Thalassoroseus pseudoceratinae: one gene and its partner. The main gene of each other region encodes a partner of the protein of the gene in region 2 in a complex. Links are inferred from orthologs where the notes say so. Each region holds a gene or a part of one and is shown on either strand. Other genes may lie near its edges. The genes, in order: G6R38_RS00680 and G6R38_RS05995.

The links.
Region 1: the proteins of G6R38_RS05995 (region 2) and G6R38_RS00680 are in contact, whole or in part, in a crystal structure (PDB 5UE9), measured with the Lactococcus lactis proteins. The link is inferred for Thalassoroseus pseudoceratinae from one-to-one orthologs. Residues at the interface, in WP_023189152.1 of Lactococcus lactis: Leu4, Gln5, Ala47, Ser48, Met49, Leu50, Leu51, Arg52, Arg53, Met95, Leu98, Arg223, Met224, Ala225, Cys226, Ile228, Gly229, Ala230, Cys231, Tyr232, Ala233, Val235, Glu236, His237, Asn243, His244, Ala245, Lys247, Glu250; in WP_025017116.1 of Lactococcus lactis: Gly25, Phe27, Phe29, Glu32, Tyr33, Lys35, Tyr36, Lys48, Phe56, Thr60, Pro61, Arg62, Val63, Ala64, Glu65, Thr66, Ala67, Ser68, Gly69, Met70, Ile74, Gln77, Pro223, Glu251, Phe274, Ala275, Pro277, Phe278.

Annotation. Positions count from the first base shown.
Region 1 is NZ_JAALXT010000001.1:185,653-201,077, forward strand. What follows is about bases 12,511-15,425. They hold G6R38_RS00680 (dihydroorotate dehydrogenase), read left to right. Parts: upstream 12,511-13,426; coding sequence 13,427-14,425; downstream 14,426-15,425. Other genes in these bases: G6R38_RS00670 (HU family DNA-binding protein), read left to right, coding at 12,511-12,938; G6R38_RS00675 (lipoprotein), read left to right, coding at 13,066-13,287; trpS (tryptophan--tRNA ligase), read left to right, coding at 14,447-15,425; G6R38_RS00690 (hypothetical protein), read left to right, coding at 15,424-15,425. Outside these bases: G6R38_RS00615 (M24 family metallopeptidase), read left to right, coding at 1-1,265; G6R38_RS00620 (hypothetical protein), read left to right, coding at 1,481-2,506; G6R38_RS00625 (hypothetical protein), read left to right, coding at 2,621-3,433; G6R38_RS00630 (DUF6263 family protein), read right to left, coding at 3,446-4,552; G6R38_RS00635 (hypothetical protein), read left to right, coding at 4,943-5,755; G6R38_RS00640 (COG1361 family protein), read right to left, coding at 5,883-7,580; G6R38_RS00645 (gamma-glutamylcyclotransferase family protein), read right to left, coding at 7,864-8,376; G6R38_RS00650 (RNA polymerase sigma factor), read left to right, coding at 8,609-9,271; G6R38_RS00655 (anti-sigma factor family protein), read left to right, coding at 9,319-9,825; G6R38_RS00660 (hypothetical protein), read left to right, coding at 9,800-11,056; G6R38_RS00665 (division/cell wall cluster transcriptional repressor MraZ), read right to left, coding at 11,311-11,793; more of G6R38_RS00670, read left to right, coding at 12,495-12,510.
Region 2 is NZ_JAALXT010000002.1:97,846-113,276, forward strand. What follows is about bases 1-2,921. They hold G6R38_RS05995 (dihydroorotate dehydrogenase electron transfer subunit), read left to right. Parts: upstream 1-985; coding sequence 986-1,858; downstream 1,859-2,921. Other genes in these bases: G6R38_RS05985 (pseudouridine synthase), read left to right, coding at 1-484; G6R38_RS05990 (hypothetical protein), read left to right, coding at 491-850; G6R38_RS06000 (PVC-type heme-binding CxxCH protein), read left to right, coding at 1,920-2,921. Also shown: more of G6R38_RS06000, read left to right, coding at 2,922-4,991; G6R38_RS06005 (YybH family protein), read left to right, coding at 5,209-5,688; G6R38_RS06010 (NUDIX domain-containing protein), read right to left, coding at 5,693-6,235; G6R38_RS06015 (hypothetical protein), read right to left, coding at 6,242-6,979; G6R38_RS06020 (STAS domain-containing protein), read left to right, coding at 7,391-7,840; G6R38_RS06025 (DUF4350 domain-containing protein), read right to left, coding at 7,867-9,099; G6R38_RS06030 (DUF4129 domain-containing protein), read right to left, coding at 9,143-10,570; G6R38_RS06035 (hypothetical protein), read right to left, coding at 10,629-11,708; G6R38_RS06040 (FAD-dependent oxidoreductase), read right to left, coding at 11,755-12,891; glycogen debranching protein GlgX, read left to right, coding at 13,207-15,431.

The DNA of each region.
Region 1 (15,425 bases), on a different replicon or contig from region 2:
CCGAGAAACGCCAACGCCCCCAATCATCGGCAGAAATCCCCTTACTGACGGAAACGGACCGTCTTGCTGAAGTCCAACGCAAGCAACAGTGGATCGCCAACTTCCTAAAGTCCTTTCAGTTGGACGGTTTGCTCCTCCAAAAGCGACACAATTTTGCGTGGTTTACTTGTGGAGCCGAGAACGGCAGCGACGCGTGTGCCGCTGGCAAAGCCGCGGTTTTCATCACCCCGGAAGCTCGGGTCATCGTGACCGACAACGTGACTTCCCCGTTGCTGTTTGAACGCGAACTCGCGGGGCTTGGGTTCCAATTGAAAGAACGGTCATGGCGGGAAGGCCACCGGGGTTTGATTGAAGATTTGTGCCACGGTCGGCAGGTCGGAGGCGATGTGCCACACGCGACTCGTCAGGATTATTCCGATGCCTTGGCCGGTTTTCGACAATGTCTCACGACTGAAGAAGCCATCCGCATCCGTGAATTAGGACGTGATGTGGCTCATGCTGTCGAAGCAACGGCTCGGCGATTGATCCGCGGTTCCACGGAAGCGGCTATCGCCGGGGAAGTGGCTCATCGCTTGATCAAACGACAGGTCGTGCCCTGTCGTTTGCAAGTCGCGGGGGACTATCGGCGTGTCCGGTTTCGCACACAGAGTTACACGCAGTCGCCGGTCAGCAAATTCTGCACACTGACCGCCACCGGACGCCGCGATGGACTGCACGTCACGGCCTCTCGAACGGTCTGTTTCGGAGAACTTCCCCGAGATTTGATCGAAAGTTATCAAGCAGCGATTCAGATCCAAGCAACGGGCATCTGTTTCTCGCGAGAAAACTGGACGCTGCAAGACGTCTGGCAACGTGTCGCCCGAATTTACGAAAAGACCGGATATCCCAACGAATGGGAATATGCATCGCAAGGTGCGGTCGTGGGATATCGCGATCCGGAAGTGCCGATCGTGGTTGGTCCGGTCGACGGAAATGTGTCGTTGCAACAGGGCATGGCGATTGTTTGGCATCCGTCTGTCGGTCCGGCGACATTGGCAGACACCTTGTTAATCACTCCAAATGGCGGAGAATTGCTCACGCCCATGGAGAATTGGCCGCGTGTTCGAGTCCGAGTTCGCTCGACAGCGATCAGCCGACCTGGAATCTTGCGGCGACGGAATACTGATCAACCTGACTCCGAAGAACCCATCGACCCGGCTGCACAAGACTCATTTGCGTGGCTCAGTGACGATCGCACGGGGTTGAGTGGCTTATTTAACGAGTAAGAGGCAAGAAATTTTTTCAAGCGACGATTTCATTGGTCGATTGGCACGGCGTTCGTAGCGTCTTAATGGTCGGGACTACACACTCCCTCGTACTCATGGTAGAATTGCCAATACTGGCATTCACAGAATCATTTCGCTTGAGTGTCAGAATCATACGTTCTTTTCACTGAAGATCGGACGGCCATTCGCTCTCATTCTCCAACCGAGCGTAAATCATGACGGATCGTTCCCCTTCGAATTCCATATCGTTCGACGAATTTCGTCCAGATCAAATGACGGACGATCCCCCGGTTGCGAACGCTGTCGACGAACCCGATGTGCCCCCGCCCTGGTTTCGCGGGAAATCGAAACCGTCTCAGTCTGTTTCAGACGGTTCTCCATCATCCGAACGAGTTGTGTCGGAACGTCGTCCACCGATCAAGCAGCGGAATTCTTCTTCCAGACCGCCGCAACTTCAGAATCGCCCTCCAATTCAGGATGCAGAGACAGACGATTCCACCAAACGGAATGAAATTGTTCACCCGCGGGCCTGGTATCTGGTTTGGTTGACGGACTTACAGAATCTTGTCACCGGTCGCGTCAAATTTGCTCGGCTTGGGTTGCTGATCTCGTTTTCACTGCATTTCATGGTTCTCGCATTACTTGGGCTTTGGATCGTTTCGCGTGATCGAGAACAGCAAGTGGAGATTGTGGCCGAACTGAGCGAACAGACCCAACCCACGGAATTTGAGGAAGTCGACCTGCAATTTAATGCCCTCCCGGAATTCAAACCGGAAGGACAGAACACGGTCGACGAACTTCCGCCAGTCAGCACGGAGAACTTGGCCATTGACGCCAATGTGCAAACGCTGCTTGAGGGTGGGGACGGTCCCGTTGGGGATGTCGGTGGCGGTATTGTGTTGCCGCCGCAAGCACTCAAGAAGGGAAGTTTTGCGGTCTGGACCGAACCCCGCGATCCGATCCCGAAAGAACCTTACTATATTATCATTGATGTTGATATCAGTAGCTTGGACAAGAAACTCAAGAGTTACCCCAAACGTGATCTCTCGGGTTCTGTGGTCGGAACGGATAATTACGAACAAGATTTCGGCGGACGTCGTGAGCGTGGAAACCTTCCGATCGTGGACGAGCATGTGCGGATGAAAGTTCTCGTCCCCGGGGCTGCACGACTGGTCCGCGATACCATCAAAGTCAAATCGAAGTTGCTTAACGAGGAACAGACGATCACGATCGTTTTCTAGCGGATGCGGCAAACCGGCGGTCAATTTCCGATTTGATCCCGAGTCGGCCCCGGATATGTACTAGATTTGTGGAACAGGAAATCTCCCCGTTTCGTTCCGTTGGCCCCTCCCGCTATGTCAATCGACGAGCAAACCATTGCTGAAAACGCGATTTCTTCAGACGACTTGCAGAAGCGTCTGGAAGAAGCCGAACGACGCGTTGAGTCGCAGAATGAATTGGTCCAAGAACTGACCGGACGGTTGGAACTTGCGGCGGAACAGTTAGACCGATTGCAACGGATGGGGGTCGAACGTGGTGAACACGTGCGAGGGTTCCCCAAAGCTGTGGTGGACGAACAAGCCGAACTCGTCCAAGAAATGTCGCGTGTCGTCGAAATCTACGAGGACGTGCAAGCCAGCGAATCGACCGCGTCCCTCCGCATGCAGGTGGAAGAACTCCGAGATTATCTCGAAGAACAGTTTCGGCTCTGGCACGAAAAGCAAGAAGCCGCGAACGCTCCGGAAGAGGAAGAAGACGAAGAGTCGGTCGAATCGGAAATCGAAGACGACGAAGACGAAGAAGCTGCGGAAGTCATCAAAGAAGAGTCGGAACCGCTCGAACCCATCCCGACCGTCCAACCGCCTGAGATCGTTGACGTGAACGTTGCGGATGAGCAGTTCTTAGAGAACCTGGTCAATTCGCAGAATGCGTTTATCGAGTTCCTTGCCACAAGGGTCGAACGGCTTAAGGACAAAGCAGATGCGGAAGACAAATCGACACGAGCCTCGGCAATGAATCTAGCCGACCCACAGGACGAGTTGATCGAAGCGATTCGCTACGCCGACTACGAAATTGCACTCCAGCGGCAAATCACGATCCGGAAAGAAGCGAGGCTCACAGAAGTGGACCGCCGGTTGGAAGAGCAACTTCAAGATCTCATTGGCTGATGACACCCAGCGTCAACGATTCGCAGCCGAACGCTCAACTTGCTCGTATGACGCCGGTTGAATGGCATTTGAGTTGGGTGTGGACTGTTCGGGGAACAGTCGAATCGTGGTGGTGGTGATCTTCTGCTGCACGAATTCCCGTCCGTCGGCCTGACGCACGGCCATGTCGAGCAGGTGTTTCACGGATGCGTGTAACGGCAATCCGGTCTCACGGTCAATTCGACAACTCCCATGTGCGTGGCCGCCACGGACGATGACTTGGACATCGTGGTTTTCGTGGTCGGCTTGCTCACCGAACGTGCGGGTGGTCGCGATCGTACCAGCAATGTCGATGTCAGCAATCCGATCTGTCAGCCGACTGAGACTACAATGATTCTGAATGAACAAAGGAACCGGCCGCGAGAGCGATCGTTCTCGAATCCAAGTATCCCCCGCAGCGACTGCGTGATCAGCCAACGGCAGGTACCCGATGCTGTCGTCAACGAAATTCGCCACCCCTTCTTCGGTCGAATTCGCAAAGGCATTCAGAACCTGTTCCTGTTGGGCAGGGGGGACATCACGAATACATCGTTTGAGGAAATCGGCAAATCCCACGGGTTTCAAGATTCGATGGTCCGGGCCAATCCAAAATGCGAAACCGTTGTTCACCAATCCCCGATAGGGCAGCATTACGGCCGGAAGAGGGCCGGTATCGGAATCCGAATCGAAGCTGATCGTTTTCCCACCAATCTCGTTCTGATACCGCACCCGTTCATAATGGACGCTCAGTTTTCGCCGACCGTCCTCGGTCATCTGTTCCAACCGCAACGTGACCAGCATTTCCAGCCAATCCCGGTTGACGATGTCCCCTTGAGGCATCTTCTGGATCAACGTTTGTTGGACGGTCTTGAGCAGCGGAACACGTCGCCCGGGTTGAAGATTCAATTTCAGGACTGCGGACGGTGTTTGTGCGATGGTTCTTGCCGGTGGCGGTTCCGGAGCGGAAATTTCCGGCTCGATGCCCTCTAAAGTCGAGGCGGCCGCCGGTTGGTCCGAGTCTGCCTCCTCTGAGTTGCCGCAGCCACCGGCGATCAGGGCACAGAAAAACACAAGTAGCCATTGGTTTAGAATACGCATCATATGCATCCTTGCCCGGTGCGATTTTTGAGGGCCAAACCTTATCATCTTCCGTTTCGAGCGCGAAGACGGATTGCACAAGCGTTGAAACACGAACAAGCCGAACGGTCGTTACAACCGGTACACTCAACGAAGCCGGTACGACAGGCGACGATCGGACGACAATCGCGATTCAGTAGGACTACGGGTTTGGGGGTCGATCCCGTTGTGACGATGTTTCAGGTGGAAAGCGTTCTCACGGAATAGAGAATGTCGCCGCTTAGGACTAATTCAACGAGTCGTCCGAGAAAGCGGAATCGTCCGGTTCCAAATGGTTGGTACCGGTTGCCGAAACGGAATCTCGGATGGATGCGACTCGGGTCCAGCGGTCTTATTTGCCACTGGAGGGTGACCATGAAAATTTACGCATCGATGATGCTTGTTGCTGTCGTTTCGATCAGCGGTTGTAAGGTAGCCTCAAAAACCGCGACCTGCGGAGCCACCTGTGCCGATCAAGGTGCGGTGGCTTGCAGTGCCACCAAAGTTTGTGATCCATCGAAGTCTTGCTCGAAGACATCTCCATTTTGCGGCGACTCCAAAGGTTGCAAGCTGGGCAAGAGCCGCGTGAGTTGTGCTTCGACCGGCTGCGTCAAACCCGGCTGTGGCGACGCAACCGGCAAAGGAAACTGCGGCCCCGCAAGCTGTGCTTCCACCTGCATTCCTAAGGGTGCCACCAGCTGCACGACGACATGTGTGCCCAAGTGCGTCTCGCAAGCTGAAACCAAACCGCAACCGAATCCGTTCGTTCAACAAGCGGCGAAACAACCTGAAGCCGCGAAGCAAGTCATTCGACCAACTTCGAGCGAACAACCTGCGACGACTGCAAAGCCAGCCGTGACGCAGATTCCCGCTCAGTTGGTGGACGATGCACCGGCTTACGGTCACTCTTCCGATTACCGTTGGTTGCTAGGTGTGATCCAAAAGGTCAACACGCCTGTTGCAACGACCAAAGTGCGATACGCTCGTCTTGACGAACAGGACGCTTGGGGTGGCAGCATGGTTCTCGCTGAGGATATTCGCCACGACGAATTCCAAGATGGCGATGTTGTCTACGTCGAAGGTCAAATCTTGGCCGATCGTCCCAGCTTGTACGTGAGTGGCCCCTTGTATCGAGCCAACGTGATCCGCAAAGCCACCTCGGCTGACCGAATCAAGGCCACGAAATAGCGAACCAACCGGCGGACGCCCCACCGGAATGTTCAACGAAGGAACCCGTGATCGAGGAGATTTCCTCGGTCACGGGTTTTTCGCATGAATTCGCGGTTGTCACACCGTCCGGTGCAACTGCCGACCATTATTGGTCTTGGTAGACCTTGGTGCTTTCTTGCTCAACAACTGGTGATCGCAGCGTATCGGATTGAGCTTGCACGGAAACTCGGAAGTCACCGGGTTTCGTACCTTTGATGTTGACGCGATAGATCGCATCGGCACGCGGAGCCAACTTGGGCAGGGCACCGAAGAAGACCGTTTGGCCTTTGACGGTAGCTTTCGTCGGGCCACGGGAGTTGGTGATTTCCATCCCATCGGGCACATCGAGTTTGATCTGCACGTTGGTGGCGTAGTCCGTACCTTGGTTGGTGATCAGGATTTCGTAAGCGGTTTCCGCTCCCACTTCGACTGGGTCGTCGATATCGACAACTTCCAGCAAGATAGCAGCAATCCCTTCGACGGTCGTCGCATGACGAGCCATGCAGGTCAGTCCGCGTTCAGCTTTCGCGGCCGCCAACAGTGGGAACTCACCACGATCCAACGCTTTCAGATCACATTTGACGACAACTTCTTTGCCGGGTGGAATCTGATTGACAAACCAGTTCACGGTTTTGCTAGCCGCATCGAACTTGCCGAAGTCGGTGGCTCCGAGGAAGCCGAACGAGCGAGGGACAGCACATCGAATGTGCACGTTGTCGGCCGGAGCGGTCCCTTTATTGACCACTTTGACTTCGAACGTCGCCGGACGATTCACGTAGCGGAATCCAGGGCCGTCGATTTCCATCGCCAAGACGGCACCGATCCCTTGAACCTTGCGTGTTTGCTCCGCTTTCAAACCGTGATCAGCAACAGCGGTGAACGTGCAGAGGTGTTCGCCAAGTTTCGTCACATCAGCCAACACGCGAACCGATCGTGATTCGCCAGGATTCAAAGTGCCGATTTCGTAGGTTGTGCCTTTGGCGAGCGGTCGCAAGCCTTCGGAGTAAGCGACTTTGAGCAGCGTGTTCGTGGTCGGGCCCGTTCCCGGGTTTTCGATCACAATGTTCATGATGGCTTGGTTGCCGATGACGACCGTTTCCGAACCGTCAGCAGCCAATGTCAGTTTCGGCTCGATCACTTCGAACTTTGTGTTCGCGGTGGTGCTGTAAGTCACGCGAGCATGACTTTCCGCTGGTCCGGCTTTGACCGGCTTCAGACGCAACGCGATCCGAACTTCTTCGTTCGGCTCGATCTTCTCGACCATCCACATTTGGTCGTCGCCGACTTTCTCCGGACGAGGACGCGAGTTGATCAACTCGAACCCGGTCGGAAGAACATGATCGATTGCCACCTGTTCAATCGTGACTGCGCCTCGGTTGCGAAGAACGAGTTCGAAGTCGTCTTCCGCACCGACCATGATCGCTTCAGGCGTGACCCAATCGACCGACAAGCTCGGAATTTGGCTTTTAAACGTCTTCACATAAGGTGTCGAACCATCACGTGGAGTGACGTTCATTCCGATCGACGGTCCCAATGCATTGATGCGAACTGTGGAACTCGGTTGCGCCGGCAGTTTCGCGGCTTCCTTCTTCACCGTGGGCAAAATCGTTTTTGCCGGCGGCACTTTGAAGTCGGAAGTCGGAGCCGCTTTTTTCGGCGGCGCGATGGGAGCCGCGAACGGATTGGAACTTGGTTCCGGTTTTGGCAACGGTTTCCCGTCGAACTGTGCGTGTGCTGTCAGCGGCCAAGCGATGGTCGTGACAAGCAACATCAATAATGGTTTCACCAACCCAACCTTCTTCATGTCGACCTCCGTGGCCAAATTCGAAAACACTGCCCGCAACCGGCGCTCAATATGTGTCTTGAACGAGTCGGCTTCCTGCCGAGAGTTTTGGTCGTGAATCCGCGTGATCCGAAAACGCTCGAACTTCAGCCGAATCGCGCAGGATTTCTACTTAGTTCGAGATCGGCATTGTGGCCGACAAAATAGAGAAGTTTTTCCGGTTTTACGGATTAATTCTGCGGATCAGGTCCCGTTCATGAACAAAGGTCACGATTCTCCAATTCGACTCAAGTCCTGATGAGCGTCATGCGGGTGATTGCAAAATCATCCAGTTTTCAGAACGTCGAGCAGCATCCGGATCGGCGGTATATGGGATATCCGCAAGCTGACGCTGATATTCAACCGGAAGATCGTGCTGGGCGGCACCACGGATGATGTATTCTCGATACCAACAGAATGCCGTGAGACGCGGAACGGTCCAGTCGGGTCGGGCGGTGTAGAGATTGACAGTCTGGATCGCTCCGTCACTGAGTTCGACCTTCGCGGTGGAACAATCGTAACCCACGCCGACACCTTCGCAGCGATCGAGTTCCGACTTGCTCAGACCGGACACGCGGCGGACAACTCCCCACATGAAGTCGCCTTCACGCCCAGTCCACATCGCATCGGCCTTCGCCGAGCCATCGTATCCGCGTTTGTGCATCCGAAAGACGTATCCCCGCAGCCGAGCACAACCAAGCCGCTCCGTTTCACCGATTCGTGCCGTCAGGCGTTCGATGCACATGTTGGAGCCGTAGCAGAAAATCAAGTTGGACATAATGACGATTAGCGTTTGTCGGACAGTCGAGTTTGGTAGTTCAAAGCAACGAGAAATGACCTCTGCGATTGTTTTCCGGGACTCGTCACTGAATTTCCCTGATGGAAACGGGTAGAATACCGACTGAAGCAAAATCTTGCGGACAGTTTCGCGGAACTTTTCCAAGATTACGGGGTTCCATCAATCAAACCAACCCTGCATTTGCAGCGAATGAAAGTCCAAGGAGATCGGAATGGGTCCGGCGTCTGCCGCCTCTCAAACTGATAACACATCAGGTACTCAGACATCGACGGCTGGAAAAGAGGCCAACGGTTGGCTGCACGATCCCGATGTGCAATTGATGTTGCGAACTCAGCAGGGGGACCGACAGGCTTTTGAACAACTGGTGTTGGCCTACCAGGACCGATTGGTCGGCATCTTCACGCACATGATTGGCAGTCAGGAAGCGGCCGAGGATTTAGCCCAGGAGGTCTTCCTCCGTGTTTATCGTTCACGCGAACGATACAAACCGAAGGCGAAGTTCTCGACTTGGTTGTTCCACATTGCCAACAATTTGGCGAAGAATGCTCGGCGATCGTTGGGTCGTCGGAAGGAAGTTTCCTACGAATCACGCCCCACCGATCAATCGTCCGGCGATTTCGCCAGCCACGTTGCGGACAAGTCCGGCCTGATGCCGACCAGACAGTTAGCCAGACGTGAACTACAAGGAATTGTGCAGGACGCGCTTGATACTCTGAGTGATCGCCAACGGATGGCCGTACTTCTACATAAATTTGAAGGCATGAGTTACGCCGACATCGGGCAGGCCATGGAACTCAGTCCGGCGGCGGTAAAAAGTTTGTTATCGCGGGCTCGTGAGAACCTGCGGATGAAACTCGAATCCCAAATTCAGTAAAGCAGTTAACCTTTCAAGCCCCCTTTTGTCGCATTAAAGCACTTTCGATGAATTCCTCCGAACCGCTCAACGAAGATCGCTACGAACAGTTCGTCGCCTATTTGGACGGTGAGTTGGACGAAGCGTCCTCACGCAGTGTCGAATCCACATTGGCCAACGACGAACACGCTCGCAACGAAGTCGCAGCGTTGGCTCGCACGTGGGATCTTCTCGATGAACTGCCTCGCGTGGATGTCTCGAGCGACTTCACCGAGAAAACGCTCAGTTCGGTTCGGCTCGACACGATCGTTGAGAAAGAGGACGCAGACTCCGAACGTCCCAACGGGCAGAAGTGGCTGATCAGTGCGATGCTAGTTGTGGGAATGGTCTCGTGTTTTCTAGCCGGTCTGTTTCTTGTGCAGGGTATTAGCGACCCGAAAACCGACGTCATGTTGCAAAATCTTCCGGTAATCGAGAACCTAGAAACTTACGAGGACATCGGTGACGCCGAATTTCTGCGTCGGCTTCAGGAAATGAAAGACTTCCAAGATGCGGTGGAAACTCAGCCCGAATAAGCGGTTGCCCGAAGCAGTCTTGTCCACGCCGGTGTGGTCTGCGCTGATTGTCTGCAGCGTGTTTTGCATGTCGGGAACGGATCAGCGTCCGACGACACCGTCAATTTCGCCGGACGAAATTGACGCCCGACGCGCCCGCATTAAAGCAATGTCCGCGAGCGATCGCAGTCGGTTGCAGCAGAACCTCTCGCGATTCCTGGCGTTACCGGCTGAGAAACAAGCTGACTTGGTCGAACTTCATCGTCAGATTGAAAGCGATTCCGCGCTCCGCGACACAAAAGAGAAGTTTGAAGAATGGTTGAGTAATCTTTCCCCATGGCAGCGGCAAGAACTCACGAGCCAATCGACGGTTGATAAAAAACTCACGGTCGTACGAGGAATTCTCACAAAGCAACGACAGCAACGCGAGGAATCTCGGCAACTTCAGCAACGTGTCGAGGAGATTTGGGCCAAGCATTGGGACGCCAAACCGCCGCGGTCATTCAAGATGCCAACGGCCGCACTGGACCGCACCATCGACTTCTTGGAACAGCAACTTCCGAAGGACGAACGCCCGTCAAAGAGTCTTTCAACTCAGAGTCGACGCGCCGTCGTGCTGCTGAACGTCTTGGACCACTATGCGGACCGGGAGAACGCCCAGGAAGAACCAATCCCCTTGGAAATCTTCAAGGAGATCGAACGGAAAATTCGAGAGCGTCAGAGCGTTCCCCGTCCGCCGTTGATTCGGGAAGACGACAAAGACCCTTCTCGCAACGTCACTCGACTGTTGGCCTGGAACGTCTTGTTCATTGGCTTCGAGGAAATTCTCAGCGAACGGCCCCGTCCGAAAAACCACGAAGAATTGCTGGAATTCGTCGATCAGTTTGATCCGAAGTATCGCCGCGACTTCGAAGAGATGTCTAAGCGATCTCGTTCGGAAGCATTTGAAAAGCTGAGTCGAACATTCACTGACTTGTACTTTGAACAGCAAGCACCGGAGTTTCGTCGCGAAAGTGAACGGCTTCGGGAACGGATGAGATCACTTGGGTTATTCCGCGATTGGCAACCCCGCCGTGGTGGACGCGGACCGGACCGTGATGGTCGTGGCCCTGGCGGACCCGGTGGACCAGATCTTGGCCGTGGTCCTGGCGGAGGTGATCGTGACGGACGCGGCCCACGATTCAGACGAGAAGGGGAACGTCCGCCGGAAGACGATGACCGATTTCGTCGTCCGCCGAGAGACGATCGCTGATTTGCGAACCTGATCAAATGAAAAAAGCCGCTCGCGGACGAATCCGTGAGCGGCTTTTTCTTAGACTTTCGTGTCCACTCAGTGAGTGAACGACATCCGTGTCTTCACAAGTCGTCCCTGGTGCCTTGGAGCTTGACGAAAACTCGGATTTTGGGGTTGAGTGAGTGAGCCGAACGCCCAACCTGAGTGAACACGAAATTCGCTTTGTCTTCTATGAAACCCTTTTGTCTAACTGGTTTTTTGGTCGGACCAGCCTACCCGGCTAATCCTTGGAACATGGTCCCGAAACCGGGCATGTCTTGTTTCAATGTTTCGAGCCAGGCGGCAGGCTGCCAAATTTCCACGCAGATCACCGCACCGACAATCATCACTTCTTGGTTCGTTGCAACATCCAAGAACTCTCGAAAACCCTCTGGAACCAGCAACCGCGAGCGATTCGCTAATTTCACCGTCTTCGAACGCGTGGACAAGAGGCGACCGAGTCGCTGCACTTCATCCCAACGTTGTTCCATTCGACCAGCCTGGATGCGTTGCTTGATCAACCCGACACCGTCATCCATTCGCTTCTGCCATTCAGCGGCCCGCCACAGACTGAGACAGCCGTAGCGTTCCTTGGCAATGATGGTCTCACCGTCCTCATCAGTGACGGCTTGCGCCATCTCGGTTGGTAGCGAGACGCGAAAGCGATCATCAATGGTCCGTTTGACCTCACCTGTGATGAACGATTCCGGCGGCATCACGAACCTTGCCAGTCGTTAACTTTCAGCCTCCTCTGTTGCAACCAGCCAACCACTCCTTGGAAAACTCAAACTCCAGCCTGGGCACTTTCCCCACCTCATTTCGATCCATGAGGTGTTATTGGGAAGAAATCCCACACCGAAAGAAGTTTATCCGAGTCGATTGTGGAAGGCAAACCAGTTTTCGTGGATTTGGGCAAGAATCCCACAGTTATCCCGCAGCGTTCCCACTGAGAATCGTTGCGATCGCTCAACCCCACCGCGAATCGCACGTGTTTCCCACGGAAAACCCGTGTGGGATTCCTGCCCACACGCGAACCGGTGGCTTTGAAGCCATACTCATCCGAGGAACGTCGTCGGGGGTTCGTTGATTGATAAAGTCTAAGGGTTAGACGGATTTTGTGGATTTTGCTTCAGCGTCATCGGGGGTCTGCCGATATATGAAACTGTCGGCGGGGTTCGCCTCATCGACACCGCGGCTGAAATCTACAAACCCCTAGAATCTCGACCGAGATGTGGGTTTCTGTGGGACAGGCCGTGCTATCGACTGGAGGCAGTTGCAAGATCATTCGGAGGCGATGTTTCAAAACTGTTCGAGAGGCTTGACTTTAAGTCTTGCATCTCTTTACAGTTGAGACGAACGGACGTCACTCCCCAAGGACGTGATCTTGCCCGAACTGACTCTCCGGGAGATCGGAATTGTGACCAAAAAAGAGATCGTCAAAGCCATCTCCGAGGAACTCAACCTTCCCCAGTTGAAGACCAAAGAGATTGTTCAGAAAACATTTGACGCCATTATCGACACTCTGGTTCGGGAATCTCGGATCGAGTTGCGAAACTTCGGGGTCTTTGAAGTCAAAAAACGAGCGGCCCGCAAGGCCAGAAATCCAAGAACCGGTGATCCGGTGGAAGTTGCCGAGAAGTACGTGGTGACTTTCAAACCGGGTAAGGAAATGGAAGAACGAGTGCGGCAGATGGAGGAGGAAGATCGCTTGGCTCGGACGCAGGAAAATTCCGCGTCGGCAGCCGGGGCCGATCCAACCAATTCTTCATCGACTCCTTCAAGCTATCCGCAAGGATATGGCTCGGCGGAACCGACAACTCCTAACCCCATCAACGAAACGCCGGGACACGGACAATCGTAAGATGACATGATCTCTGGTGACGTTGAATGTCACCGGTGAAACACAACATGGAAGTGATCTGCTGGAACCGATCTGGCGGAACAGGCAAGTTCAACGGGACCGAGTCACGCCCTGTTCAGGGAGGAACATGATGCGTAAATTCTTCTGCACCGTGGCGTTGTTGGCAATGATTACGGTCCAAGCGGGGTGTTTCATTCCGCTGTACTCCTCATCGCCCGACGTCCGTACCAAACAACTGATCAACCAATCGGAAAGCCTACGGCATATTCCGGAAATTTGGGAACGAATTTGGTTCCTCGATATGCCCGACTTGCTGACTCCGTATCGGACACACGGTGGGGTGATCTAAACCCATTCGCCATTAGCTAGGGCTTCCTAGTTCGATTGCGTGAAGTTTGCAACACCAATCAGCTAACAGCACGCGACACGTTGCCGAGCGGCTTTGTGATTTGTACGATGGGGATTTCCATCGTACCTCTTGCAAATGAATGCTTCGCGACGTGTCCAACCTTGCTGTCCGCTTGAACCGACTCGCATTGGCCAACCCGATTCTTGTGGCGTCCGGCACGTTCGGTTACGCCCGGGAAATGGGGGCGTTCGTGCCTTTCGACCGCCTCGGTGGAGTGATCCCGAAAACGATCACGCCGCAACCACGGGTCGGGAATTCGCCACCACGAACCGTTGAGACCTCATCGGGACTTCTCAATTCCATCGGTCTCGACAACGATGGTCTCGAAACCTTCGTTGCCAAGCACCTTGAGTATTTGCTCGGGTTGGGAACAAAGGTCATTGCGAATATCGCCGGCAAGACGATTGACGACTTTGCAATGATGGCTCGTCGATTGAATGAGTTCCCCGCGCTCGGCGGATTGGAACTGAATATCTCGTGCCCGAATGTCAGTGGCGGTGTTGATTTTGGCACCGATCCGGAACTCGCTTCTCAAGTCGTGAAAGCCGTGCGGGACGCTTGCGATCTGCCGGTGATTGCGAAACTCACCCCGAATGTGACGAGCGTTCCACGGATCGCTGAAGCCGTCCATTCGGCCGGGGCGGACGCTGTCTCGCTTGTGAACACATTCCAAGGGATGGCGGTTGATTGGCGTCGTCGTCGTCCGATTCTGGGTGGGAACTTCGGTGGTCTCAGTGGACCAGCCATCAAGCCGTTGGCGTTGCGTGTGGTTTGCCAAGTGGCCCGGGCCGTTGATATCCCGATCATCGCGGTCGGTGGCATCTCCAATGTGACGGACGTGCTGGAATTTCTTGTCGCCGGGGCATCGGCTGTTCAAATTGGAACAGCGAACTTCTACAATCCCAAACTCGCTGGTGAGTTGGTCGACCAACTTCACCAAGTTTTGCGAGACGAAAACATCGCCGACGTCACGGATCTAGTGGGCACATTGCAGCTCAACGAACCTCAGTCGAGCAAAGCGATTCTTGGAACGCCGACAGCATCCGACGACGCGGAATCTGAACACAACTCCAATTGACCCCACGAAACGGTGAACACCATGAGTCCACGAGTCCTGTCGGGAATCCAACCCACCGGACGATTCCACTGGGGCAATTATTTCGGTGCGATTCGACAGTACATTGCCCTTCAGGATCACGATCAGGCGTTCTACTTCATCGCGGATTTTCACGCCCTGACGACGGTCCGAGATCCCAAGACATTGCGGGGCTTCACCCAGGATGCCGCCATTGATTTGCTGGCGTTGGGTTTGGACCCCGCGAAAGCCGCTTTGTTTCGACAGTCCGATGTGCCGGAGATTCCCGAACTCACGTGGCTTTTGATGACGGTGACGCAAATGCACCTGCTCGACAAATGCCATGCTTACAAGGACAAGAAGGAGAAGGGCATCGCCGCCGACGCTGGGCTGTTCACCTACCCGGTTCTGATGGCCGCGGACATCTTGGCGTATGACAGTGATATCGTGCCGGTCGGGCAGGATCAGGTCCAACACATCGAAGTGACCCGGGACCTCGCCCAACGATTCAACCACTTCTATGGTGAGACGTTCGTGCTGCCGAACGCGAAGGTTCTCGACACCACCGCCAAAGTGCCGGGCACCGATGGCGAGAAGATGTCCAAGAGTTACGGGAACATCATCGAGCTATTCATGCCGCCAAAGAAACTGCGGAAGAAGATCATGTCGATCAAGACGGACTCCACCCCCATGGAAGATCCGAAAGACCCGGAGACGTGCGCGGTGTTCACGCTTTACAAGCTCTTCTCGAGTGAGGAGCAGCAAGCGACGCTCGCGGAACGATACCGGGCCGGCGGAATGGGCTATGGCGAAGCGAAACAGACATTGTACGAAGCCGCGATGGAGTACTTCGGCGAAGCTCGGGAACGTCGAGCCGACTTGGAACAACGCCCCGACGACGTCGAACAGATTTTGCAAGACGGTGCGGCACGGGCACGTGCGAAAGCCGGAAAAGTACTTGCACGAGCCAAGTCTGCATGCGGGTTGAGCGCGAGGCCGTCAT
Region 2 (15,431 bases):
ACGGCGTTACCAGGTACATGTCGCCGGCAAACCGAACGCGGAAACGTTCAAGCAGCTCCGCGAGGGTGTGTGGTTCAACGAAGGGAAATTTTTCGTCAACCACATTGAACGCGTCCGTGGGCAAGGCAACAGTACGATTCTGGAAATCGAACTCCGCCAAGGCCGCAACCGCGAAATCCGCCGCCTGTTCGCCCGCGTCGGTCACAAGGTGATGAAACTGCAACGCGTCACCTTCGGTCCGGTCAAGCTTGGCAATCTCGGTATGGGCAAATATCGTCCGTTGCGGGAAGGTGAACTCGAAGACCTCAAAAAACTCGTGCAGCGTCAGAAGGCGAACCGTTCCGGCGGTTCGAAGAAACCAACCAGTGGCAAACGCAAACCGACTGGCAAAAAAGGCGGCGGCCGCAAGTCATCAGGCAAGAGTACAGGTTCCAAACACTCGTCGATGAAGTCATCGGGGCGGCGGGGGCGAAGAAAGCCGTAGGTCGATATGTCGACACTCGAAGATGTGAATCGTTTAAAACTGTGGGATTACCGAATTCAGCACTTCGACGGATCTCGGCTGCTGGTCATCGGAGACAATGACCTTACCTATCATCACGAGGTGGAACTCGTCTTCACAGACGTTTATCACATCAATTGTGATGTCGATTTCCACCATCCTCAGTTTTTTGAAATGGGTTCATGCGGTTGCGGTTGCGGAGCTTTTTTCACTGGAATTCAGGCTGAAGATAAAGATTTTGCAATTGCGGCCGAGAAACTTGAGGTCAGTCTTGGCACAGTCTTTCATTATCGATGCAAAGACCTGCAGCCCGGCGAACGGATCGCCTCCTGGGTTGATACCGATTGATTGCTGGCAAAGTGGCACGACAATTCTTAGATAATCCAACTCCGGCTATTGGTCCCTTGACTCTGGCCCCTGGTCCGGCGATGGTGCGGTTCGCTTCGCTGCACGCACCCTACGGAAATCATGACGGATATTTCGATGAGCACATTGCCTGGTTTGGTTCCCACGGCTCGACAAACACTGGCCACGGTGGTGGCTCATGAGCCGATGGCGAAGGATACGTATCGGTTGCGGATTCAGTGTCCGGACATTGCCGGGCAGATTCTGCCGGGGCAGTTTTTTATGGTGCACGCCCCAGGCCGTACGGATCCGCTGCTGGGCCGTCCGTTCGCGTTGTTCGATGTCTATGAAAAAGACGGCCAACCGATGGGCGTCGATTTCGGTTATGTCGTGGTCGGAAAACTCACGTCGCTGATGGCCGACTGGAAACCTGGTCAACCGGTGGAATTGTGGGGGCCGCTCGGGAATGGGTTTCCGACGCCCGATTGCGAGAGCCTGCTTTGCGTGGCAGGCGGAATCGGGCAGACACCGTTCTTGGCGGTCGTTCGCGAGGCGTTGGGATTGCGGAAGTACGGCGGTGAAGACCGTGAGCTTTCGCTGCTCCCTCGGCAAGTCGGGATGTATTACGGTGTGCGGTCGGCGGATTATTTAGCCGGCGTGAAGGATTTCACCATCGACGGATTGGAATTGCGGTTGGCGACCGATGACGGGTCGGCGGGCCATCATGGTTTCGTCACAGATTTGGTCAAAGAAGCACTGACCTCGGACGATCCACCCGACCGCGTCTACTGCTGCGGTCCCGAACCGATGATGGCCGCGACCGCGAAATTGTGTGCCGAACATAACGTGGCGTGTTGGTTGTCGCTGGAAACCCCAATGGCGTGCGGATTTGGAGCGTGTTTCAGCTGCGTGACTCGGGTCCGTCAAGCCGATGGAGATTGGGATTATCGTCGAACCTGCGTTGAGGGACCTGTTTTTCCTGCCGAAAGTTTGTATCTTGAGGAAGACTGATCAACAACCGTTGATCAATGCCCTCTGTTCTTCTCTTTCGTTGCATGGAACAATCGACGTGATGCTTGCTCGTGAATTGCCATTAACTGCTCTCCGTTTGGTTTTATTGGGAGTGCTAACGCGACTTTTTGTCCCAACTGTAAGTGTTGCCGCCGACGAGGATTTGGCGTCGGTCATGAAGCGTCTTCCCCCTGTGGAAGCGGAAGACGCAATGAAAACATTCAATATCGAAAAAGGCTTCCAGCTTGAATTGGTGGCGTCTGAGCCGATGGTTGCAGACCCCGTCGACGCGTGTTTCGACGAACACGGTTGGATGTACGTCGCCGAGATGCATGGCTATCCGTACTCGGAGGAAAAACGCCAGCAGTGCCCCAAGGGGCTCGGCAAACGCAACGCCGGCACGGTTCGTCTGCTGAAAGACACCGATGGCGACGGCGTGATGGACAAAAGCACGATTTTCGCCGACGGCGTGAGTTGGCCGCAATCGGTGTGTTGCTTCGGTGACGGCGTGTTTCTGTTGGCTCCGCCAAACTTGTATTACTTTGAAGACACCGATGGCGACGACATCGCCGATGTCAAAGAAATTGTTTACTCCGGATTCAAACGCACGAATGTGCAAGCTCTTGCCAACAACATGAAGTGGGGGCTCGATCATCGTATTTGGGCAGCTGGCGGACGCAGTGGTGCAGACCTGAGCCATCGCGGAGAAAAGCTGATTACGCTCGGGGCTCGCGATTTTCGATTCGATCCCAAAACCGAGAAACTCGACGCCGTCACCGGTGGCGGGCAATTCGGCCATTCTTTTGACGACTTCGGCAATCGCTTCGTGTGCAGCAACAGTAACCACATTCAGCATGTTGTGACTGAAGTGGCGTACCTCGAACGAAACCCGTTGGTCAGTGCATCGGGATCGATCCGCACGATTGCGAAAGAAGGGGCGGCTGCCCCAGTGTTTCGTCGGAGTCCCGCTGAACCATGGCGGATCGTGCGAACACGCCGACGGGCATCCGACCCGAATTTCGTCAAACGAGTCGCGAAAACCGAACTCGTGCCAACCGGGTTTTTCACATCGGCAACCGGTGTCACAATTTATCGAGGTGATGCATACCCTGAGGAATATCATGGCAACGCCTTCATCGGAGACGTAGGCGGCAACCTGATTCACCGCAAAACGTTGACGCCAAACGGTGTCAGCTTCATTGCCACCCGCGCGGATCAGAACACGGAATTCATTACCTCGACCGACACGTGGTTTCGACCGGTGAATTTTGTGAACGCCCCCGATGGTTCGCTGTACGTGCTCGACATGTATCGTGAAACAATCGAACACCCTTACTCCATCCCGGAAGACATCAAAGCGTTTCTCGATTTGGAAAGCGGACACGATCGCGGACGGATTTACCGGATCACGCCGCCGAATTGGAAGCGACAAACTCCGAAGGATCTCAGCAAACTTTCGCGGGAGGAACTCGTCGCGGAACTTGCTTCCGACAATAGTTGGAATCGGGAAACCGCCGCACGACTGTTGTGGCAGCAGGCGGATCAATCAACGAGTGCCGAGATTTCACAACTGTTGAAGACGCAGTTCTCGAAAACAGAGAATCCAGCCGGTCGCGTGCAGATCTTGGCTACGTTGGATCGCATTGGTGGTGCCGATGCTGCGATGCTTGCGAAATCGCTGAAAGACTCGCACCCAGCCGTTCGGGAATACGCCACCAAAATTGCCACGGCGGAAGTGTTGACTGCGGACGCCATCGCTGAGCTGATGGAAGATTCCTCAGTGCGTGTTCGGCGACAACTTGCTTTCACGCTGGGTGATGTGGATTCGCTCAGTGCATCCACGGGGTTGTTGGCGTTGATGGCGGCGAACGAAAGTGGTGATGTCGCCAAAGCGGTCTTGTCCTCGGTTCCCATGCATGCCGATGCGATGTTGAATTTGTTGATGACAGCCGCTCAAAATCACAAAGCGGAGGTGCTCGGTAAACCACTCAATCCGAAATCTCTGTTGCCAAAACTCATGCAAACGGCGACTGCACTCGACGACAACACGGGTACTTTGAATTGGCTTTCGCGGGTCACGTCTTGGGAACCGAAGAACGCCGCCGATCGTGGATTGCAACGTGGCACACTCGTTGCCATTGCCACCGGTTTGGGGCAACGTCGGCAAACGTTGGCCAAGGTGCTGCAATCTGATGCGGCCACCGACGACGTGCGAAAAGCCGTGGATACGCTATTCCGCGAAGCCGGAAAGACGGCACGCGACACCGATGCTCCCCTGGCGGAACGCATCGCCGCGACGGAACTTCTCGGGCTGTCTGTGTCGAAGACGATTCGAAAAGCTTTGGGTTCATTGCTCACCCCCGCGACCCCGCAAGGTTTGCAACGGGCCGCAATCGCTTCTTTGGTGCAGCACCAGGATTCCGATTCTACCTCCACCGTTCTGAAAAATTGGGGGGGATTAAGCCCAAGTGTGCGGGAGATGGCAGTGAGTGAGTTCCTCTCACAAACCGATGCAACGTTGGCGATGTTGAAAGCCGTTCAGGACAACGACATTTCGCGGACCGACCTTTCCCGTACTCAGCAAGAATCGTTGCGAGAGCATCCGACCAAGTCGGTTCGTAGTCTCGCCGCCCGACTGTTGAAAGCCGAACCAACTGGCGACCGCGACAAAGTCATCGCTGATTGGCAAGGAGTCGTGGAACTTGTGGGCAATGCGAAAGCGGGTCGCGAGGTGTATATGAAGCGTTGCTCGCAATGTCACCGCGCCGACGGAGCCGGTCACAATGTGGGCCCGGATTTGATCTCCATCAAGAACAAGTCGCTGGATGACTTGCTGATCAGTATTCTTGATCCGAACCGTGAACGTCAGCCGAATTACACTTCGTACAATCTCATTACCGTGGACGGGCGGGTCTTTACCGGCATTGTCGTTGCGGAAACGGCTACTGCGATCACCCTGCGACAGCCGGAAGGCAAGGAAGAAACCGTGCCCCGTGATGCGATCGATTTGCTGAAATCCAGTGGCAAATCTCTGATGCCCGAGGGACTCGAGAAAGACATCACGAAGCAACAACTGGCCGACGTACTAGCGTTTATCAAGTCCCTTGAAGACGCCAGTGCAGGGAAAAAATGATATCCTAGTGATGAGGACGATCCGTCCACTGGCGAATGCTGGTGGACGTCGACCTGCCACGGTATTGCGACAGCTCTTTCGTCCAACGAATACGTTGCTGCGATACCATGCCCCTGAATCCACTTTCGCAAACCGCTGCGAAGTTGCGAACGGTTTGCGATCGCTTGGATGCCCGAACTCCTTGTGGTCAAGAACGAACCCAGCAATCGAGTCAGTTATGAAGTGGTTCCGTTGCTTTGTGTTTACAGTCCTCTTGGTTGGCTCTGTGGCCGACATCAACGCCGCTGAGCCAACGGTTGCGGAAACGTTTCTTCGGCAATGGGCGGCCGCTTGGAAGACTTCAAACGTCGATCGCATGATGCAGTTTTACGACGACGGTCCAGAGACTCTGGCGATCGAGTCGCTGGGTCATGTTCGTCAAGGACCGGAGCAGATTCGGAAAATGTTCGAAGGGGCATTCGAGGAGTTGGTCTTCGATCGCGTGTCCGTCACGATTCTCACCCAGAAACGCCAAGACTCCGTGGCGTGGGCGACGTTTCGTTACCGGGCGAATGTTCGACTCAAAGAAACTCAGATGAAATTCGTTTTGCAGTCGCGTGGCACATTCATTCTGCGGAATGATGGCAAGACGTGGAAAATCGCAACCGAACACTTCTCAACCATTCCCGACGTGCCGCGTGTGCAACCAGACCGTTGAGACATTATTGGTTGGTGAACGTGAGGTGGGTTTTCAAAATCAGGACGCAACTCGGGCCGTGCGTGATCTCGCCGATAAGCACCTTCTCCACCGCTTCGGCCAACGGGACTTTCACGCGTCGAATCACTTCCGTACCTTCCGGAGATGGGTCGACAAATTGCAGCCCTTGAGCCAAATACAACTCCGTCGGTGAGACAAGACACGACGTGAGCGGATCGACCGTGCCAAGTTTGACGAGGCTTGACGCGACGACTCCGATTTCTTCCTGAAGTTCACGAGCGGCGGTTTGGCGTGTGTCTTCGTTGGCTTCTGTGCCCCCGCTGACAGCTTCGAGCGTGTCGCGACCCACACCGTAGTGGAATTCCTCGGTGAGATACACGTTTTGTTCGTCATCGACTGCCAACACACACACGCCAGGTTTGACGTACACCACGGTGTAAGTTCCGGGTTCGCCATCGGGACGAATTACGTCATCCTGTCTCAACGTGACCCACGGGTCGGCATGAATGGGGCGTTGCTGCAAAATCTTCCACGGTCCGTGTTGCATGGTTTGTCAGTTGTCTGTTGAGGGTGGCTCGACCGCTGGAAAACGAGCGGGAGATTTGGGTTGCTCGTCGGTCGCGGGTGGTTTGCTTGATGATTTGTTCTGCGGTGGTTCGGTTTCGTTGATGAAGCGATTCAAGATGCTGAGATATCCGTTGAGAGCCGCACCATCGGGACCGAGGTCTTTCTTCAGGTCTTCGAGGGCATCACGGGAGGTGATCGCGTCTTTACGAAGATCCCCGAGATTCTTGCGACCGGTCATCAAGCCACCAACCATGTCGTTGAAGTACGACTGTGCTTCCGGTGCAGCCAGCAGTGGGAACGCTTGCTGAATGTCCTGCAAATCTTTCGGGGCGATCGTGCCACCCCGTTGGAGTTGCTGAATCACATCGTCGGGAGACGCTCCTTTTTGACCGGGAACGGCACGACCGGTGAGTTGGTCGATGATGTCCTCCGGCGTTTTCACGGTGGACATCGATGTCGGCGATTCGGGTTGCGGAGCCGGATTCGTTTGGGCGGGTGGTTTCACATCCCCCAGGTAGATGGCACCGACTTTGTCTCGAGGGATGATGATCTTTCCCAGCAAGTCGCTCTTGAGTGTGAGCGACTTTTCGGAAAGCGATACGACACTGCCGGTAATCCGGTCGCCGTTGATCAGTTGAACTTCCTCAGCAGTCACAATGCCTGCAGCAACCAGAAAGAGCACACCAACACCAATGCGACTGATCCAACGAGTTACCCGCTGCATTGTATTTCTCCTGTGAGTGGTCGGCCCGAATTGTGTTCACTCTACGGATCCGTGAACCGTCTGTCGATGGTTTTCGGGCAGACTCGTTGAACCTTGGGAAGCTCTTGCGTTTCTGATGATCCCCGACAACGCATGTTGTGCAAACACAACATCTTCGGTGGCATGTTTGAAGTCGGAAACATGAATGTTCAAAACCTCGAACGGTGCTCGCGTGCAGTATTCAGCGGAACATGTTGATGGGTTTGGTGTTACGGCGTGTGTTCAAATTTATTTTGAAGTGGTGTCGGTTTCCGGTCCGCTCTTTGCATTTCCAAGGTGTTGTCTTCGGTTGTCCTGAGAATCCCCCGCGGATGTCCGCGGATGCTTCCGGATAGCAATCTTTCAATGACAGACACGAGGAGACAACAGCCAATGGCCTCACGCCGCAAAAAGCGTATGACGATTCATCTTTGGAACAAAACAACCGTTCTCGATTTGGGAGAAATCGAGATTTGGGATGGTGCGGACTTGGCGTTGCTGCGGGATACGCTGTCCGAGCAAGTCGAGAGTGAAGGCGTGCGGCGGTTGGGTGTCAACATGCAGTTCGTGAAGTACATCCCCAGCGGATTCTTCGGCATGTTGTACGATTGGCAGGAAAAAGGCATCGAGATTCGTTTGTTCTCACCGCAGCCGAACGTAGCCGAGATGTTGTGGTTTCGTCAATTCTTCGATCTGACCGAAGACGGCAGTTACCTGCTGCAAAGCGAACCCAAGGAAGACATGGTCGCCACGGAACCAGTCGCTGAAGTTCCCGATGAATGGGCGGACCTCAGCGAATGGGAAGAAGTGCACGGTCGGTCGCTGAGTCGTAGCAGTCGGTGAGAAAACGTCGGTCGTTGGCAACGAGACTACTCGCCGTCCGGACTTCCGACTTGTGGCCGCGACGCTCGGTGGATCATCGCCAAGCGGCGGATGACTTCTGCGGCGGTCTTGCGAGGCAACTTCGGCATCTGCGTGGCTTTCTCCGCCTGTTCGAGCAATCGCTGAACCTTAGACACCGGACGGTTTAGCCGGCGGGCGATCGGTTCCAGCACACGGTCTTCGTGACCGTGCATCGTGCCAAGTTTGAGTTCCTGACGAAGATGGCTGAGATACGCCTCCACCATTCGTCCGGAACTGCGAGCCTTCCACGCGTGGCTTCCCACGGTATCGGTGTGATCGACGAGATTTCGCCGAACTGCCGAGGCTTCCGGTTCGATCGGTCCGAATCGGCGGTTCCGCCACCAAGCGAACAGCAACACCAGCACGAAGACTTGAATCGTGACTGATCGCAACGGCGGTTCCAACAGCAACCCTACCACTTTCGGTGTGCTGCTAGCGTTCAAAGATTCGTCGAGCATCACGCGTTTGATCGGATGCGAGTTGACGGCGTTGTAGTCGTGACGGTCGGTCTTCAGAACGGCAAACGCAAGGATGGGGTTGTCGTCCCATGCGAGCGATTGGTTCCAGAACAGAAAATCGGTCGCGACCAAAATGACTTGCCCCCGTCCGACTTCCTGTACCACCGCCTGTTTGTAGCCACTGTATTCAATCAGTGCTTGCGAATTGGGTGCGTCAACAAAGGCCGACGATTCCCAATACAGATCACCGAACTCGATCAGACTGGTATGCACCACACCGGTGGTGTCTTCGTAGCGGTCGGCCGCGGTGGCGTCTTCGAGCGGTCTGACGTGCATGTCGAGACCGGGGATCGACAAGCCTGGCGAGTCGTCACGGGCGGCAACCAACAGGGTTCCCCCTTGGCGAATCCACGTGAGCAATGCGTCCCATTCATCCGCAGTCAGCTCGCGACCTGGTCCCAGCAGAGCCAGCAACGAACCGCGTGCGAATCCCGTCGATTGTTCTCGTTTGGTGAGCGACGAGAACGAGCGTTTCACTTTCCAGCCGAGTTTCTCACCCTCCTCGCGTAACAACCGATAGAACGCCAGTTTGCCTTCCGCTTTGGTGCTGTAGCTGTCGTAGTCAGAGCCTGGCGAGAAATTGGGAAACCAGAAGTGCATGCTCGCCACGCCCAACACCACGACCAACCATAGCCAAGAACTGCGGGGGAACGAAGGAGTTTTGCCGGTCGAGGTGGGCATGGTTGTCAGGTGTCAGTGTTGAAGGGATCCCAATCGCAACGCACTAAGCGCCGTTCTCCATACTGGTTGCGAAACCAGCTTCGTAACCGCCGAGAGTTTTCTCGAACAGTGCTTTGGTCGGTTCACGACGGCCAAAGCTGATCGGCTCGAACACACGCACGATTGACCGAAACGCCTGGTATTCGGTTCTGTTCTGGCGTAAGGCTCGGAGGTAATCGCGAATGGTGAGACCGCGTCGGTAGCGGATTCGGTTGGTCCGTTCGATGCGGCTCATGGCGCCCATTGTGAGTTGAGCAATCGCGTCGCGATAGTTCCCTATCGCCGCCAACTCACGAGCTTTGGCAATATACACATCGGGCGGATGTTCGCCGGGAGCGTTCTCCGGTTCGTTGGCGTTCGACGGCAGATCGCCACCGGTTTCGTGCTCATGATCGAGTTTCGTCGGCAGTTCAAAATCCTTGATCGCTTTGATGATCAGCCACAGAATCAAGCCGATGACAACACCCAAAATCGCGTAGGCCAACAAGTGAAACAGTCCTGCGACGAATCCGGCAAACGAGCTGGACGCGGGCGATTGGGACGCGAGTTCCTGTTCGTCCTCGTCCGGTTCGTTGATTGGCTCTGAAGGTGGTGGATTTTCAGCCGGGGGATTGTTCTGTCGAACCGGCGGGAGCGGCTCATTGTTCTCGCGTGGATTGTTGTCGCCGGCGGGGTTTTGGTTTGCTCCGTTTTCCCCGCCGTTGGGGTTTTGGTTATCGCCGTTATTCCCGGGGCCCGCCGGATTGCCATTCCGGTTGTCGGCATTATTGTCCAATCCGTCATTAGGCTCGGTGTTGTTTTCACCACCGAGCGGGTCGTCTTCGTCTCCGGGGCCGCCAGCGTTTCCGGGCTGATTGTCGTTGGCGTTCTCACCGGGTTGGTTGTCTTGGCCGAAGTTGCGATCGGCGGGGTTCGGGATGTTGTCGTCGATCTCGGGAAAATCGTTCCGCCCAAGATTCTCACCGATGTTGTTGCCCAGTTCGCCGGGGTTCTGGCCATCGGGGGTGTTGCCGCCGAAGGGATCGGTTCCCTGTTGTTCGTTGGGGCCGCGGTTCTCTCCGGGTTGTTCATTGCCACCGAATTCGCGGGGAGCATTTTGGCCGGGGCCGGGAAGTCGTTGGCGAGTGTCCGAGTTCTGAGGCCCCGAGGACGAGTCCGACTGACTCCCCCCCGATCCCGTTCGCATCCGTAGCCGAGTACGTCCACTCCCCGAACCGATCGACTGCCGTCTTGAACTGCCACGTCGGAGACGCTCGAAATTCTGAAACTCCGGAGACGATAAGATTTCCTCCGCCGTCCGTCGCACACGTCGAGCTTGTGGCGGTTGCGGCCCCGTTTCGGAGAGATCGTCGGCGAATGTCTCGTGGACAATTAGCGTCAAACCAATCGCCAGAATTGATCGCTGTAGGAACGTCCAACTACAAGATTTCATGAGTGATCCAGAAATCGGCTCTGCGTTTTGGCATCTCGATATTATACCGGGCGGGACATCAGCGAGCGAGACCCTGTGTGCGAAGTCGCTGGCTTTCTTCGGCCATTCGAAATTGGAGGTCCCAGCAGTCTCGTCGCACACGGATGTCGAGATAGGTAAACAACCACGCGATCCGAGCCAACGGCCACGTTAGGAGTGCGGTCGCGGTGAGCGTGGTCAGAACGAGCGGGTCCGACCGCAGTAATTCCAATGCTCGTCCGGCGGAAAGTTCGGCGGTGAAGGCACGTCCGAAGAAAATCGGCACTTGAAAAAGCAGCGAGATCATCGCGTCCAAAGTTACGAACGCCAACGCCGTTAAACCCAGCCAAAACAGGTTCGTCCAGAATGCCCGAGCGATAAGATCAGCTCCTTCGCTACGGACGATCTTCTTCACATGCGTGGCTTGCCAATTCGGATCGATGCGGTTCAGGCAGGTGCGTTCGAAATTAAATCCGGTTCGCAGCAGCACCCATGCACCCGGCCAAATGCAGAGAATGAGTCCCAGGAGAATCACCCAACTTTCGGGGGGAAACAGCACCAACGCCGGTCCGACAGCGGCCAAACTTCGCACGGACAGTCCCAGATAGAACGCCCGAGCCATACTCCAACTCAAATGTTGATACCGCCCCACGGTGATGCTCGACTGAACCAACAATGCCACTCCCGCAGAACAAAAACCGGTCGCGACTCCGATGCGTTGCAGACTCACTGTAAGGCCAAAGGCATCGCCCATATTGCGAATTAGCAGACCACCTCCGACACCGAGTATCACCAAGACCATGGTGGCTCCGAACAGTCCGCGAGACGAACGTGGTTCATCCTCGCTTGAGCCGTCGGCTTCGGTGAACAGTCGGGGAACGGCATCGTTAATCACAAGCACGCTCAACGCCAGACTGGAAAAGTAGACGGTCGCAATCGCGAATCGCCAATCAAGTTCCCACCATCGTGTGAGGAAATAAACCAACAACGCCGCCGGCAATGCGACCAGCATCCACATGCCAAAGAGCACCGAGTAATTCCGCCCGAAATACACGACTGCCAAATCGAGGCAGTTCGATGTCGTGCGAGGAATCAGAGCGATGGCGGGTTTCGGAGGCATATCTCGGGAATGTGTGATTGTGGAGTTTCGGGCGTTCGGTATTTCGTTACGTCTGGAATTCTTTGATGAATCGGCGGTCGATGGCGTCTTTCCATTTCCACATCCAGCGATGATGAAACGAGAACGGACCCCATTCCATCAATGCTTGGCCATCACCGGTGTTGAGTAATCGCAGATAATTCGATTGTGGTTCATATGGCAGCGGCGGCAGTTTGCGGGAGAGACGTTGTAGGTTCTCCCAGAGCACTGGACCTTCGCGGACCGCGAACACACCGGCTTTGGGAATCGGATTGCTCACGCGTGTCGCCGTATCACCGACAACAAATACAGGATGTCCGGAAGTCGTCTGGTGCGTTGTCTCGACAGCGAGAAATCCGTCATCGGCTTTGGGTAACTGAACCTGCTCCAATACTGGCGGCGGAGCGGCGGCAACGGTCCAGAGAATCAAGTCGGCCGAGAGTCTCGATCCATCCGCGAATTCTAACTGCTCGTCCACGTAGTCCGTGACACGATGATTCGTCCGAACCTGGATGCCTTTCTTGGTCAGAACTTGCATCCCATAACCGACGGTTTGGCTGCGAAAACCGGACAGGATGGTTTCGCCCGCGTCGAACAATGTGAGTTCGGCATCAATCGCGCGGGAATCGAGCAAGGCATCCAGGCAACAGGCAACTTCAAAACCCGCGGCTCCGGCACCGACAATCGCCACCTGCAATGCCGGGGCGTCGTCACCGTGGCCGCTGTCCTCGGTCAGTTGATCTTCCAATCGGTCGAGAAACGTTTGCATCGGCTTGATCGAAATGACTTCCGGGTGCTTCCGACATACCTCTTGACCATTGGGAACCGAGCCAATCCCGATGGAGGCGATCTGGTACCGCAACGGAGGCCGGTCCTCGAACAGCACCTGAGAAGCGTCGGCATCCAATCCCGACATCGGAGAGGTGATCAAATTGACATGGCAACGTTCGGTGAGCCGCCGCAAGTCGATTTTCATGTCCGCATCGTCGTACTGACCAGCCAGCACTCCCGGCAGCATTCCACTGTACGTGGAATGGTCGAATGGGGAAACCAGCGTCAATTCGGTCCGAGGAATTGGATTCTTTTGCCATGCATTGACGATATGCAAATGGGTATGACCCCCTCCAATCAGGACGATCTGCCGGGCGACGGGGGTTTCACTCATGCGGTCCACGACTGAAGGTGTCCTGGTGGTCGAGGTCAAGTTGTCCCATCGTAGCCTGTGCGGACAGGAACTTCAAAACCAGTGACCAATCAATACATGTTAATTCGTTCAATCCACTGAACGCAGATTGCAGCGGATTTGCTGAACAGCTAAGATGCCGGTGGTTGAGTGAGCGACGTGGAACGATCAAGCTCTTCGACCACGTCGCCGATTTCAAAGGAAATGGCCGGAAGAAACGAAAGGCGACCGTTGGGGGATTTTCCGGCTGGCGCGTCGGAGTCTTCTATGGCCGTCAGGATGTAGGGAGACACAGCGATGCGGGTCTGGCCGGGGCGACCCTCACCTTTGGGGGCAACATACGACGGGCAAGGCGTCAATTTCGCCGTTTTCTCGGAACATGCAACACGGGTCGAACTTTGTCTGTTCGATTCGGTTTCGTCACAACGGGAAAGTCATTGTATCCCGTTGGCGGAGCAAACTGATATCGTTTGGCACGGCTATCTGCCGGATGTCAAACCAGGGCAGCTTTACGGCTACCGGATTCACGGGCCGTATGCGCCCGAGCACGGACACCGTTTCAATGCGAATAAAATCGTGTTGGACCCGTACGCGAAGGCGATCGGGCGGGATATCCGTTGGTCCGACAAGATGTTCGGTTACCGAATTGGCGATCCGGCTGGCGATTTGTCTTTCGACGACCGCGACAACGCCGATTGCGCTCCCTTGGGTGTGGTGACGAACCCGAAGTTTCGCTGGGGCAAAGACAAACGCCCCCGCACACCGTGGCATCGCACGATCATCTACGAAGCCCACGTCCGGGGGATGACAATGCGTCACCCGGAAGTTCCTGAACATCTGCGGGGAACGTACGCGGGGTTGGCGTCGAAACCGATCATCAAATACCTGAAAGACTTAGGCGTCACTGCCGTCGAATTGATGCCGGTGCATCATTGTGTGAACGATCGGCATTTGGTCGAGAACGGTCTGAGTAACTATTGGGGTTACAACACGATGTCGTTCTTCGCACCGGAGCAGCGATTCGCCGCGACCAAGTCTCCCCGGAATGCGATCCGGGAATTCAAGAAGATGGTCAAGAAAATGCACGCCGCGGGAATCGAAGTGATTCTCGACGTGGTCTACAACCATACCGGCGAGGGCAACCACAACGGACCGACGATCTCGCTACGTGGGTTGGATAACGCCAGTTACTACCGCACCGTGCCCGGAAACGAGCGGTATTACATGGACTACACCGGCTGTGGCAACACGCTCAACATGCAATCGCCGCGTGTGTTGCAGCTCATCATGGATAGTCTGCGGTATTGGGTTTTGGAAATGCGGGTCGATGGGTTCCGATTCGACTTGTGTAGTGCTCTCGCACGGGAATTGCACGAAGTCGATAAACTCGGGGCGTTCTTCGATATTATCCATCAAGACCCGGTGCTCTCGAATGTGAAGCTCATCGCGGAGCCGTGGGATCTCGGTGAGGGCGGTTATCAGGTCGGGAATTTCCCGGTTCTGTGGACGGAATGGAACGGCCGATATCGTGATACCGTCCGTTCGTTTTGGCGAGGCGACGGACACGCCGTCAGCGAGTTTGCGACGCGACTGTGCGGGTCGAGTGACCTCTACGAACACAGCGGGCGTCGACCGTACGCGAGCATCAACTTTGTGACCAGTCATGATGGGTTCAGCCTGAACGATTTGGTCAGCTACAACCACAAACATAACCTCGCCAATCAGCAGAACGGTGAAGACGGCGATAACCACAACATCAGTTGGAACTGTGGTGCCGAAGGGCCGACCGATGACGAGGAAATTGTCCGGCTCCGTACGCGGCAGATGCGGAACTTCCTGACGACGCTTTTGCTTTCGCAGGGCGTGCCGATGATCCGTATGGGGGACGAGTTCGCCCATTCGCAAGGCGGCAACAACAACGCCTATTGCCAAGACAACGAAATCAGTTGGCTTGATTGGGAGTTGACCGAACCGCAGAATGAATTGCTTCAATTCGTACAACGAGTGATCAAGTTTTGGCGGGATCAGCCGGTATTCAAACGGCGACACTTCTTCCAAGGTCGGGAAATTCGCGGGACGGATGCGACGGACATTCAATGGATCGCGCCTGATGGGCGGGAGATGACCGATCGCGATTGGCAAGCGGCGAGTGCTCGCTGTCTCGGGTTGCAACTCGAAGGCGAGATGATGCACGAAACCGACGAAAAGGGCCGTCCGATCGTTGGGCAAACGATTTTGCTATTGATGAATGCCCATCATTTTGACGTCAATTTCGTGTTGCCGGCACACGGCCCCGACGAATATTGGCAAGCTACGATCGACACCCAAGTTCAGCGTCCGAAGAAACGCTGGTTGCCTGAGGGCTTCGAATATCATCTTGAGGGGCGTTCCATGGCGGTGTTGGAACTCAAGCGAGTCCGACCGCAAACGCTTGCCAAGGTTGCCAAGTGGTTCAAGCTCGAAGACAAACCCGAATCGCAAACGCCAAACCTCCGTGTCGCCCGAGTTGGTGAGGACGACGA